Regions from separate parts of the Micromonospora rifamycinica genome, predicted to be linked through region 3. Evidence: riboswitches for the same ligand, from Rfam matches in the RefSeq annotation. Region 3 holds a riboswitch; each other region holds the start of a gene.
What was found. Region 3 has a riboswitch for cyclic di-AMP ahead of GA0070623_RS08895 (C39 family peptidase). Riboswitches for the same ligand answer to the same signal wherever they lie in the genome.
Positions count from the first base shown of each region.

Region 1 (4,271 bases), 3.2 Mb from region 3:
ACCGACGGCCCCGAGGTGGCCGCGGTGAAGGGGTCGCTGCGGATGCGGCGGGTGCTGGAACGGGCGGCCCGGGACGCGGTGCCGGACGGTCCGCGGGAGCTGCGGCTGCTCTACCGGGGGACGCTGCTGCGGCTGGAGCCGCGCGAGTTGGACCGGATCCGGGACCGGGCGTTGCACCGGGGTGCCCGCCGCAACGAGGTCCGCCGGGTCGGCTTCGACGGGGTGCTCGCCGCGCTGTACACACAGGCCCGCCGGCTGGCCGTCACCGGGCTGCCCGAGCAGCCCACCTTCGAGGACGAGATCATCGACCGGCCGGAGTTCCGGGAGTTCCTCAAGGCCTGGTGGCCCCGGCTGCACCCCCGGCACGTGCTGGGCTGGCTGGCCCGACCGGAGCGGCTGCACCGGTACGCGGCCGGCGTCCTCTCCCGGGCGGAGACCGCGCTGCTGGCCGGGGCGTACCGGTCGTTGGACACCGAGGGGCTGACGGTGGCCGACATCGCCCTGCTCGACGAGCTGGACGCGCTGCTGGGCAAGCCGGTACGCCCGAAGAGGGCGAGCCGGGATCCGTTCCAGCTCGCCGGTGGGGTCCGGGAGCTGAGCACGTTCGGTGACCGGGAGCGCGCGGCCCGTGCCGCGGCCCGGGAGCGGCCGGAGGACTACCGGGACTACGCGCACGTGGTAGTGGACGAGTCGCAGGACGTCTCGCCGATGCAGTGGCGGATGATCGGCCGCCGCGGCCGGATCGCCTCCTGGACGGTGGTGGGCGACCCGGCGCAGACCGCCTGGACCGGCGACCAGGAGGAGCTGGACCGGGCACGGGACCAGGCGCTGGGCCGGCGACGGCGGCACCGGTTCACGCTCACCACCAACTACCGCAATCCGGCCGAGATCTTCGCGGTGGCGGCAGCCGAGATCCGCCGGATCCACCCCGACCTGGAGCTGCCCAGCGCGGTGCGGTCCACCGGGGTGGATCCGGTGGCGCTGACCGTGCCGGCGGCGGAGCTGGCCCCGGCGACGGTGGACGCGGTGGAAACGGTGCTCGCCGAGGTGGCGGGGACGGTCGGCGTGATCACGCCGGTGCCCCGCCGGGACGAGGTCGCCGGCTGGCTGGGCGACCGTGGCGGGACGCGACTCCAGGTGGTGGACAGCCTCCAGGCCAAGGGCATGGAGTACGACGGGGTGGTGCTGGTCTGTCCGGGCGAGATCCGGGCCGAGCCGGGCTCCGGGGTGCGGACGCTCTACGTGGCGCTGTCCCGGGCCACCCAGCGCCTGACCACCGTCGATCCCCTCGGCTGAACCACCGGTCCCGAGCGGCCCGAGCCGGCCGGAGGTCCGATCCTCACTTGCATACATAGCGATGTGAGCATAGATTGGACCGGGTTCGCGGCGGCGACGGAGGGTGTGCAGGTGGGCGCAGGTCATGACCACAGCGCGACGATCAGCAACGCCGCGCACCGGCACCGCGGTCGGCTCTGGGCGGCGTTCGGGCTGCTCACCGTGTTCATGGTGGTCGAGGCGGTGGCCGCGTTCGGTACCGGCTCACTGGCCCTGCTCTCCGACGCCGGGCACATGTTCACCGACGTGCTCGGCATCGGGATGGCCCTGGCCGCGATCACCGCGACCCGACGGGCCGCGCAGGACCCGCAGCGCACCTTCGGCCTCTACCGGCTGGAGGTGCTCGCCGCGCTGGCCAACGCCCTGCTGCTCAGCGGGGTGGCGGTCTACGTGCTGATCGAGGCGGTCCGCCGGTTCGGCGAGCCACCCGAGGTGCTGGCCACCCCGATGCTGGTGGTGGCGGTGCTCGGCCTGCTCGCCAACCTGGTCGCGTTCGCGCTGCTGCGCGAGGGCGCGAAGGAGAGCATCAACCTGCGCGGGGCGTACCTGGAGGTGGTCGGCGACCTGCTCGGCTCCCTCGGCGTGATCGTGGCCGCACTGCTGATCGCCGGCACCGGCTGGTGGTGGGCCGACCCGGTGGTGGCCGTGGCGATCGGCGTGTTCATCCTGCCGCGTACCTGGCGACTCGGGCGGGCGGCGGTGCGGATCCTGGTGCAGGCCGCCCCGGAGCACCTCCAGGTGACCGCCGTGCACGACCGGCTGACCGCCGTGCCCGGCGTCACCGAGGTGCACGACCTGCACGTCTGGACGCTCACCTCGGGCATGGACGTCGCCTCCGCGCACCTCACCCTGGCCACCGGGGCCGAGGTCGGCGCGGTGCTGGCCGCCGCCCGCGGCGCCCTGCGGGACGACTTCCACATCGAGCACGCCACCCTCCAGATCGAGCCGGGCAGCGCCCCCGGCGCCTGCGGCCCGACGCACTGGTGACCACGGAGGCCAACCGCCCTGCGGGCGGGCGCGACACCACCGGAGCGTCACGGAACCTCTGTGAGTGCGGCGATCACGCTAGCTTTTGTCCTGTTTACCCCATAAAGGGGTATTCACTCCCGTACCCTCAGTCACGAGGTGGACGGGTGTCCCACCCGTACCGGTAGGCTCGGCTCCGGCCTCCGCCAGGCGGCGCCCACCGGCGCCGGCGGTGGCCGCCGCCTAATCGCCCACCAGGGCGAACCGGGGAACCATGTTCCTGGGGTGCATCCGCGTCAGCGGTAGGGATCTTCCGTCCCGAACCCGTCAGCTAACCCGGTCGGCGGCTGACGGAAGGACTCTGTATGCGGGTAGGAACCACCACACGGCTGTTGGCCGCAGTCGTCACGACCCTCGCGCTCGGCGTGTCGTCCGCGCCGTTCACCCCGGCCGTCGCCGCGCCCGTCACCCGGCTCGCCGCTCCCGGCGACGACGACGAGGGCGGCACACCGGCCCTCCGCGAGCAGCTCGACGCGGCCAGCAAGGGTTGGGTCGAGGCGAAGGCCGCCCTGGAGCGCTCCACCAAGCGCCAGCAGGAACTCGACGGCCAGCTCAAGAGCATCGAGGCCCAACTGGTCGTGCAGACCGGAAAGGTCGGCCAGATCGCCGGAGCGGCCTACCGCACCGGCCGCCTCGGACCGATGTCCGCCCTGCTCAACAGCAACAGCCCGGGCGGCTTCCTGGACCGCGCGGCGGCGCTGGAGACGGTCGCGGCCCGGGAGGACCAGGAACTGCGCACGATGATCGAGACCCGGGACCAGGCCACCCGGACCCGGGCGGCGGTCAGCCGCGAGATCACCGAGCAGCGCAAGCAGGTCGCCACCATGGGCAAGCGCAAGGATCAGGCCGAACGCGCGTTGGCGGTGGCCGCCGCCGACAAGCCGGCCCCCACCTCCCGGGACTCCGGCAGCTCGGACGGCACGTCCAGCAGCAACGCCAAGGGAGCGCCCCGCAACTCCGACGGCTCCTGGCCGTCCGAGTCGTGCAGCGTCAACGACCCGACGCCGGCCAACGGCTGCATCACCCCGCGCACCCTCAACGCCCTGAACCAGGCCAAGGCCGCCGGCTTCACCCGGTACGTCTCCTGCCACCGGCCCAGCGGGTCCGGCGAGCACCCCAAGGGGCGGGCATGCGACTTCGCCGCCCAGAAGAACGGCTTCGGCGGGGTGGCCAGTGGCGGCGACCGGACGTACGGCAACAACCTGGCCGCGTACTTCATCCGCAACGCCGACCGGCTCGGTGTGCTCTACGTGATCTGGTTCAAGCGGATCTGGCTGCCGAGCAGCGGCTGGAAGTCGTACAGCGGGGGCAACGGCGACCCGTCCAGCGACCACACCAACCACGTTCACCTGTCGATGATCTGAGCACCACCTCGGGTGGCCCGTGCACGGCGGGCGGGCCACCCCCACCACCCCGCCGACGGTCAGGCAGCAGCCGGAGCGTCGCCGCCGGACCGGCCGTCCAGCACCGCGCCGAGCCGGCTGGCCAGCCCCAGGTGAGCGGCACGGGCCTGCCGGAAGGCGTAGCCGAACAACGGTGCCGGCGCGGCGAGGGTGATCTCCACGTCGATCCGCAGCAGGTCACCCTCCATCCGGAGCCGGGTGTGGTTGCGGACCGTGGTGGCGGGCTGCTGCCGGGCCACCGTCACGATCTCGTCCTGCCCGACCAGCAGGACGTCGGCCTGGTAGGTGACGGGGAACCGCAGCGGCCCCAACTCCAGCCGGTCGGTGATCGCATAGCTGGCCACGGCGCCCGGTCGGGCCGGCAACCGGCGCACCCGGACGATCAGGGGATGCAGCTCCTCCTGCCGGGACAGATCGCTCAGCAGCGCCACCGCGTCCGCCCGTGAGCAGTGCGCCTGCACCGTGTAGCTGAAGCTCTCCCGCCGGACCACCACCGGGCCTCCTGAC
Region 1 covers NZ_LT607752.1:6,041,048-6,045,318, reverse strand. The annotation lists gene GA0070623_RS25625 (HelD family protein) at 1-1,296, shown strand, start outside; gene GA0070623_RS25620 (cation diffusion facilitator family transporter) at 1,408-2,322, shown strand; cyclic di-AMP (ydaO/yuaA leader) riboswitch at 2,532-2,663, shown strand; gene GA0070623_RS25615 (coiled-coil domain-containing protein) at 2,667-3,725, shown strand; gene GA0070623_RS25610 (SRPBCC family protein) at 3,785-4,258, opposite strand.
Region 1: another riboswitch for cyclic di-AMP. It lies ahead of GA0070623_RS25615 (coiled-coil domain-containing protein); the one in region 3 lies ahead of GA0070623_RS08895 (C39 family peptidase).

Region 2 (4,271 bases), 1.6 Mb from region 3:
CCGAGGGCCGGGCCGACGAGATGGCCGCCGAGATGATGGCCGCCGTCGGCCGGCTGATGAAGCGCGGCTGACCCGCCGCGGCCGGGGGTGAACGCACCCCTCGGCATACCGTGGGCAGGGCTAACCCGGCGGGCCGGGGTGGTGGCTACCATCGTCCGACGACGACCGCCGCCCGCGGGATGAACCGGTCGGCCGGCCGACCGGTATCCCGTCCCGGACCGTTGGGAGAACTCGCACGCATGGGCGCCGACCACACCCGTACCGCTCCGTCCACCCCGCCCCGGGTGCGGCGGATACTCGTCCTGACGGTGGTTCCGCTCATCGTCGTCACGGTGGTCGCCACGCTGCTGCTCTGGCCGGGCGAGACCCGGCGGATCGACCAGGGCGAGCAGGTGCCCCGCCACCACGGCACGGTGACCCGGGTGGTGACCGAACCCTGCCCGCCCGCGCCGGAGACCCCCGACGGGCCGTCCGGGGCGGACGCCGGCCCGTGCGGCACGGTGACGGTCGCCGTCGAGCAGGGGCCGGACAGCGGTGAGCAGGTCGAGACGCCGGTCCCGTCCGGGCCGGGGGCACCGACGGTGGCCGTCGGTGACGAGGTGGTGCTGGTCGCGCTGACCGACCCGACCGACCCGGTGGCGGTCAGCTACCACATCGCCGAGCACCAGCGGGGTACGCCGCTGCTCTGGCTGGTCGCCCTGTTCGCGGCGGCGATCGTGGCGTTCGGCCGGCTCCGTGGGCTGGCCGCCCTGGCCGGTCTCGGCGCCAGCTTCGCCATCCTGCTGACCTTCGTGGTGCCGGGCATCTCCGCCGGGGGCGCACCGCTGCCCATCGCGATCACCGGCGCCGCGCTGATCATGTTCGTGGTGCTGTACCTGACCCACGGGATCACCGCGCAGACCTCGGTGGCGGTCCTCGGCACCCTGGGCAGCCTGGTGCTGACCGGGGTCCTGGGCACGCTGGCCACCGCCGCCACCCACCTGACCGGGTACGGCAGCGAGGAGGCCACCACGCTGTCGATGTACCAGCGCGACGTGGACCTGCACGGCCTGCTGCTGGCCGGGATCATCATCGGCTCGCTCGGCGTGCTGGACGACGTGACCGTCACCCAGGCGGCCACCGTCACCGAGTTGGCCCACGCCAATCCCGGGCTCTCCCGGTTGCAGCTCTACCGGGCCGCCACCCGGGTCGGCCGGGCGCACATCGCCTCCACGGTGAACACCATCGTGCTGGCGTACGCGGGGGCTTCGCTGCCGCTGCTGCTCCTGCTCACCGCCGACAGCCGGCCGCTGGGGCAGATCCTCACCAGCGAGTTCCTGGCCCAGGAGATCGTCCGGAGCGCGGTGGCCACCCTCGGGCTGGTGGCGGCGGTGCCGCTGACGACCGGGCTGGCCGCGCTGGTCACCACCGCCGGCCGCGGCCCCGCCGACGCCGCCGCGGCCGGGCCGCCGCCCACCCCGCGCCCGGCTCCCGACCGGGCCGAGGCGTGGCAGGCGCTGGGCGCGCCCCGACCCGGCGGACCGTCCACCCCGGCCCCCGCCCGGTGGGCGGATCCGGAGGGGAACACGGAAGCGGCATGGTGACACTCCGCTTCGTGACCGGAGGCGGGGTCACCACTGTCGATCCCGCCGCTGGTCACCGGCCGCTATCGGGAAAATACGTATTTCGCCGGGTTGTGGCCGTAGATTCCTGCTACGACTCTCGGGTAACCTCGCTGCCGGTCACCGCCGAAGGCGCCCACCGGCGCCAGCGGGGCCACCGCCCAATCGCCGTACGGCGAGCCGGGGAACCGAGCACCTGGGGTGAATCCGCGCCAGCGGTAGGGGCCACTTCCGTCCCGAACCCGTCAGCTAACCCGGTCGGCGGTCGACGGAAGGGAAAACTGTGACGGCACCCCTACGCCGCTGGCTGACGCCGGCAGTGGCCGTGCTCGCCGCCCTGGCGATCGTCGCCGGGCCCACCGCCGCCCCCGCGACGGCGGCACCCAACGCACCCTCCCCCTCGGGCCACGAGGAGGACGAGGAGCCGAAGCTGCTCACCGACGTCATCGAGGCCACCAACCGGGAGTACTCGGCGGCGAAGAACCGGCTGGAGAAGTCCAAGAAGCGCCAGCTCGAGTACGCCATCGAGGTGGAGAAGGCCGAGCAGGAGCTGACCGCGCTGGCCCCGCAGGTCAACGAGATCGCCGCCCAGTCGTACCGGACGGGTCGGGTCGGCGCGGTCGCCGCCCTGCTGGAGAGCGACGCCCCGGACGCCTTCGTCCGGCGGGCCGCCGCCCTGGACGAGCTGAACATGGTCAACGCCGGCAAGCTGGCCGAGGTCAACGAGGTGAGGACCCGGGCCGAGAAGGCCAAGCTCGCCGTCGACGCCGAGGTCCGTGAGCAGCAGAAGCAGACCAACCTGATGGCCAAGAAGAAGACCGAGGCGGACAAGGCACTGGCCCTGGTCGGTGGCCGGGGCTTCACCGGCGGCCTGGTCGACGCCACCTCGCCGGTGGCCCGCATCGCGCCGGGCCAGACGGCCGACGGCGACTGGCGTGCCGAGTCGTGCAGCGAGAACGACCCGACCACGTCCGGTTGCATCACCCCGCGCACGTTGCACATGTACAAGGAGGTCAAGCGGGCCGGCTTCAACCGGTTCGTCGGCTGCTACCGTCCCGGTGGTCCCTGGGAGCACCCCAAGGGCAAGGCGTGTGACTGGTCGTTGCAGAAGAGCGGCTTCAGCCCGTGGCACAACAACGACACCCGGATGTACGGCAACAACCTCGCCGCGTTCCTGCTCCGCAACGCGGACCGGCTGGGCATCTACTACGTGATCTGGAACCGGCAGATCTGGTTCCCGGCCAACGGATGGAGTTCCTACTCCGGCCCGTCCAACCACACCGACCACGTACACGTGTCCCTGTTGTAGCGACGCGACGACGCGGCATCCGAATCCCGGACACCGCGTCCTCGACCCGGTGGGTCGAGCGAGCACTCACGGCGGAGGCCGCCCGGTCGAACCGGGCGGCCTCCGCCGTGAGCGGGTCTCGGCCGGACGGCCGTCGACGGGCGTGCCCCAGCCGGCGACGGCCGGCGACGGGCGTGCCTCAGCCGGCGACGGCCGCCGGAGCGGCGTCGGCACCCGCCGGCACCACGGCAGGCCCGGGGACGGCGGCGGTGAGGGCGGCCGGAGCGTGCGCCGGGGCCACCTGGCGGACCTCACCGGCGGCGAGCCGGTAGGACATGCCGACCACCGCGCACCGCCCGGCGGCCACCTCGGCGGCGATCACCGGCGAGTTGCCGAGCAGCACCTCGACGGTCTGCGCGATGTGGATGTCGACGATCCCGTCGATGTCGTGCACCCCCTGCTGGGCCGCCCGGCGCAGGCTCGGCCCGACGGCGGCGACCACCGAGTAGAGGTGCCCCGGGGGCTGGGTGCCGGTGCGGGCCGCCTCCCGGGCGGCCTGTACCGCACCGCAGGAGTCGTGCCCGAGCACCACCACCAGCGGCGTGCCCAGGACGGTCACCGCGTACTCGACGCTGCCGAGCACCTCGGGGCCGGCGGTGTGCCCGGCGGTCCGGACCACGAAGAGGTCACCCAGACCCCGGTCGAAGATGATCTCGGCGGCGAGCCGGGAGTCGGAGCAGCCGACGATGACCGCGAAGGGGTGCTGGCCGTCGGCGACGGCCGCCCGGTGGACCGCGCCCTGGTTGGGGTGGCGGGGCTCACCGGCGACGAAACGCCGGTTGCCGGCCTGCAACTCGGCCAGCGCCTGGGTCGGAGTGATCGGGCCCATTGCCTCACCTCGGTCCGGAATCGTGCCTGCTCACGCCGGCCGGCGGCACCGACGGCCGTGTTCCCACGGTCACACGCAGCTAAAGGTACGTCAAGATTTCGTGATACACGTTTCAGGCTTTGGTCGCAGCGATGTCGGCGGCGGGTCGACAGCCGGCCGGGACGGACGCGAACGCCGGCCGACGGCGGGTTCCCCGCGCTCGGGCCATACGATGACCGGTATGGCGAAGACCACGGACAGCGCCGGGAGCGCCCGCAACTGGACGTTCCTCACCAACCACGGTCACGTGCTGCTGGCCATCGCCCGCAACCCCACCGCCCGGCTCCGGGACGTCGCCGAGGAGGTCGGGGTGACCGAACGGGCCGCCCAGGCCATCGTCGCGGACCTGGAGTCCGGCGGCTACCTGCGGCGGACCCGGGTCGGTCGGCGCAACGAATACACCATCGACCCGAGCGGGCACTTCCGGCACCCCGCCGAGGCCGACCGTCAGGTC
Region 2 covers NZ_LT607752.1:3,806,969-3,811,239, forward strand. The annotation lists gene GA0070623_RS15530 (metal-sensitive transcriptional regulator) at 1-71, shown strand, start outside; gene GA0070623_RS15535 (YibE/F family protein) at 240-1,583, shown strand; cyclic di-AMP (ydaO/yuaA leader) riboswitch at 1,750-1,881, shown strand; gene GA0070623_RS15540 (coiled-coil domain-containing protein) at 1,885-2,910, shown strand; gene GA0070623_RS15545 (carbonic anhydrase) at 3,089-3,778, opposite strand; gene GA0070623_RS15550 (helix-turn-helix transcriptional regulator) at 3,990-4,271, shown strand, end outside.
Region 2: another riboswitch for cyclic di-AMP. It lies ahead of GA0070623_RS15540 (coiled-coil domain-containing protein); the one in region 3 lies ahead of GA0070623_RS08895 (C39 family peptidase).

Region 3 (4,271 bases):
GGTCCCGCACCGGCCGCGAGCACCTGTGGGGCGCGGCGGCCAGCCGCGAGCTGAGCCTGACCGACTGCGTCAACCGCTCCGACGCGCTGATCTCCGACGTCTCCGGGGTGATCTCGGACTACCTCTACTCGGGCAAGCCGTACGCGGTGACCGACCTGGGTGTCGACGGGGACGAGTTCGTGGCCCGCTTCCCGCTGGCCGCCTCCGGCTACGTGCTGCGCCGGGACATGGCCAACCTCGACGAGGTGCTGGCCGGGCTGCTGGACACCGACCCGCTGATGGCGGCCCGTTGGCAGACCCGCCGTCGCTACCTGGGTGACTTCCCGGCCGACTCGTACGCCGACGGTTTCCTCGACGCCGCCCGGCGGGAACTGGAGCCGGACTGGAACCCGCCGACCCCCCGGGGCGCGTCGGACACCGCCTCCCTCTCCCCCCGCCCCTGACCCACCCACCCCCGCCCGCCCCCACTCGCGCCCGCCCCTGACCTCCCGCCCGCCCGCGCCCGCCGCTGACCCCCCGCCCGCGCCCGCCCGCCCCCGCGCGCCTTCCTCGGCAAGATCACGCTCGATCCATGGTCGAGTGGCATCGCGAGCGCCGGATGCCACTGGAACATGGATCCGACCTCGTTCGTCCGCCGGCGGGATTGGTCCTGCGACAGCGGACCGCCCCGGTGCCCACGGGCGGGCGGCCGGGGCGGTCCGGTTCGCGGATGCGGGGCGGCCGGTCAGGCCGAGTAGCCCCGGGTGGCGATCCAGTTGGCCAGGGTGGTCACGCCGACCCAGTACGCCGGCAGCGACGGGTCCGCCGAGTCGGCGATCCGCACGGTACGACCGTTGTCCCGGTAGCCGACCACGGCGACGTAGTGGCCGCCGGGGAAGGAGTGCCAGCCACCGTCGAGGTCGGTGACGTCACCGGCCACGTTGGCGACCACGGCCCGCTTGGCGGCGACCGTCTCGACCACGTCGGCCCGCAGCCGCTCGACCTGCGCGTCGCTCGGGGTGCCGGCGAACATCCGGGTCCGGTACGGGTCGCCCTTCACCACGGCGTTGAGCACCCGGGTGGTGTCCTCGGCCGAGTTGGTACCCATCTCGGTGGTGCCCAACTGGGCGGCGAGGTCGTCCTGGCCGCGCTCGATGCCGGCCGCGCTGAGCGCGTTGCGCACCGCAGCCGGACCGCAGTAGTAGTAGGTCGTCTGGGCCTGGTAGTCGTAGCGGAGCAGCTTCGACGACGGCGGCTTCGGGGCCACCACCCGGCGGGCCAGGTCCGGGTCGGCGGGGGGCCGGGCCTTCGCCCGGGTGGCCCGCGGCGACGGTGTGGGGCTCGCCGACGGGCTGGTCGTGGGGGTGGCCGACGGGTTGGTCGGGGCGGGGGCGGCGACCCGGGCCTCAGCCCGGCTGGCGATGTCGTCGAGGCGGGGGGCGGTCCCGGCGACGGCGGTCGTTCGCGGCTGGTCGGTCGGGGCGTCGTCGACGCCGGCAGCCAGCGCGGCGGCACCGGTGGCCAGGACGAGGACCGCGGCCGAACCGACCACCACCTGGTACTGACGCTGGCTGGTCAGGCGGCGTAGCTGACGCTTCATGTGGTGCTTCACGGGGTGTTCCTCCACGGGGCGAAGCGGCGGCACGCCGGACCGGCACGCGGTGGGCTACACCACGCGCGGATCGTCGGATGCGCCGCTCGTGCGGTCGGGACCGCCCGACGGGGGGCCGGACGGATCGGCGGGGGCCGCCCGACGAGGGCCGGGCGGCGGGGCGGACGGCCGGGTCAGCGCATCGGGCGCGACACTCCGGCGGTGCTCCGGCGCCGAGGTGGAGGAACTACCGAGGGGGTGGGGTCATGCTGCACGAGGAGGAACTCCTTCCGCTGCCGCCGACCGGGTTAGCTGACGGATTCGGGCGGGAAGATCGCCCTACCCCGGGCCGTGGCCCGGCGATTCACCCCAGTGGTACGTGTGGGTCCCCGGTTCGTGACTAGCACGATTGAGCGGGTCGGCGCGGCGTCGCCTTCGGCGATCGAAAACCGCACCGGACCGCAGCGACACTACTGGTCGCCTTCCTTCTCGCCAACCCCTGTGAGCTGCGCAAACATGCTCCGATGAGCCCTCCTGCGGGGCACTCGGGCACCGACCTGCCGCGGCGGGTCCGATGGTGCGTCCGGCCCCGTCCGGGCGGCAACCGGACAGGTCGCCGGCAACCACCGATGATCGCCACGCTCGATGTCACCGGGTGTGACCACCTGTCCGGATCCCGGGTCGGGGTGACGCCGGCCACACCCGGCAGGTAACAATTCGGTCGCCCACCTGCCACCGAGCCGAGTCGGCCCCTGCCGGCCTACCGGGTACCGGCCGACCGCCCTTCGGGCCGGGAGCGCCGGTGAGCGGGCCGGGATCTCGGGCGGGGCGCCGCCGGGTCAGTTCACCCGGGCCGGTCGCCAGCGGGCGGCGGCGGTCGGACGGGCCGCCGACGTCGCGGGGCGGGGCGAGGGCACCAGGGTCGGGAGCAACCGCTGTGTCGCCGCGTACGCCTCGACGGCCAGCGACCGGGCCGCCTCGGCGGCCAGTTCGGCGTCCCGCCACGCCGCCCGCTCCCACCCGGCCGCGGCCCGGTACGCCGTACGACGGTCCTCACGGACGGCACGGGCGAGCATCACCTCGTGTTCGACGGGGTGCCGACGCGGATCCCACCCGTCGCGGTGCGCGAAGACGTCCCGCAGCCGTTCGACCGACAACTCCCCCCGCCAGTGCGCCGCCACCGCCTCCTGGTGCAACCACCGCTCCCGGTCGGCGTACTCGGCGGGGGTGCGGGGGGTGCGCGGGCGGGGCAGTGCGCCGGCACCGGCGAACCGACGGGCCACCGTGTCCGCCTCGTCGTACGCCTGCCAGGCCCGGTCCAGGGTGTCCTGCGCGGCCAGCCAGGCGGCCCGGCGACGGCGGGCGGTCTGGGCCGCCCCGGAAGCGGCCACCGCCACCTCCTCGGCGTAGCGGCGCAGGTCGGCGACCGGGGGTGGGGCGTCCGGCGGCGGGCCGGCGGCCGTCACGTCGGTCGGCTGGTCCCGCTCGGGGCGGGCGACCAGGACGGCGAGCCCGGTCAGCGCCAGGACGAGCAGCAGGGACCAGATCACGGTGGCGGTCGGGACCTCGATCAGGAACCGGGAGAGCACGGTGTTCACGGTCGACACCTCGTGGGCGGGATGCGGAGAAGCGGAGGCCGTACCGGCGGCGGGACCGGCCGGGCGGTGCGGGGTGAGGTTCGTCGTCGGTGGCGGCGCGGATGGGTCGGCCCCGCGCGGGCCGGGTCAGCCCGCCGGGGGCGCCCGGGGGCCGGCAGCGGCGGCGGGCACCCGGTCGGTCGCCCTCGCCAGGGTCGCCGCCGACCGGCTCCGGGTGGTGCCGACCGGCACCGCGAGCGCCACGGTGCCCACCGGCTCCACCGTCACCGCGGTCGCCCGGTCGACCCGTGGGTCACCGGTGCGGAGGATGTCGGAGCTGCCGCCCGGGGCGGCCGGGGCGGTGGCGGCGGGAACGGACCGGGACGCGTCGAGCGACAGGGCGGTCGCGGCCGGCCCGAACAGCGCGGGGCCGGGCAGCCCGGGGGCGGCGGCGGCGAACGCGAGCGCGACGGCGAGGCTGGTCAGGAGCCGGGACATCCCGCGCACGACCCACCACAGGGGACTGACGGACGCGACCGGGGACACGCGACCACGCTACCGCCGGGGTGACCGGCCCGCAGCACCGCCGGGCGTGTCGCCGCGCCCACCACCGTGGACCCGGTCCGTCCCGCCGGAGGAAGCCCGATCGCCCGCTGTCGGCCCCGCCCGGGGCGGCGGCCGCCGGTGGGACGGCGAATGCCGGGTGCCGGTGGTTGCGGGTGCCGATCGGGTGGCGGGCACCGGTGGGATCAGCGCGGGTCGCGCGGCCCGACGTACTCGACGGGACGTCCGCCGTCGGCCGCCCTCGGCCCCGGCACGACGACCGGCCCGGCGGCTTCGGGGACGGCAGCGCCGGAGACGGCGGCACCGGCGGCGGCCGGCGCGGGTGGGGGGCGGCGGCGGGGGGCGAGGCGGCGCATCATCGGGGTCTCCACCCAGCGGTGCAGGGCGGCGGCCAACGCCAGGTTCACCACCAGGAAGCCGAGCACGGCCAGCGGCCCCGACCAGCCGGGCAGCCCCACGCCCCAGTGCCCGGTGAGCCGCAGCACGGTCATCATCACCAGCACGTGCACCAGGTAGAAGGCGAACGACACCTCGCCGAGCCAGACCAGGGTCCGGTGCCG
Region 3 covers NZ_LT607752.1:2,193,028-2,197,298, forward strand. The annotation lists gene GA0070623_RS08890 (CDP-glycerol glycerophosphotransferase family protein) at 1-443, shown strand, start outside; gene GA0070623_RS08895 (C39 family peptidase) at 725-1,591, opposite strand; cyclic di-AMP (ydaO/yuaA leader) riboswitch at 1,853-1,996, opposite strand; gene GA0070623_RS08900 (hypothetical protein) at 2,410-3,168, opposite strand; gene GA0070623_RS08905 (hypothetical protein) at 3,295-3,693, opposite strand; gene GA0070623_RS08910 (acyltransferase family protein) at 3,897-4,271, opposite strand, start outside.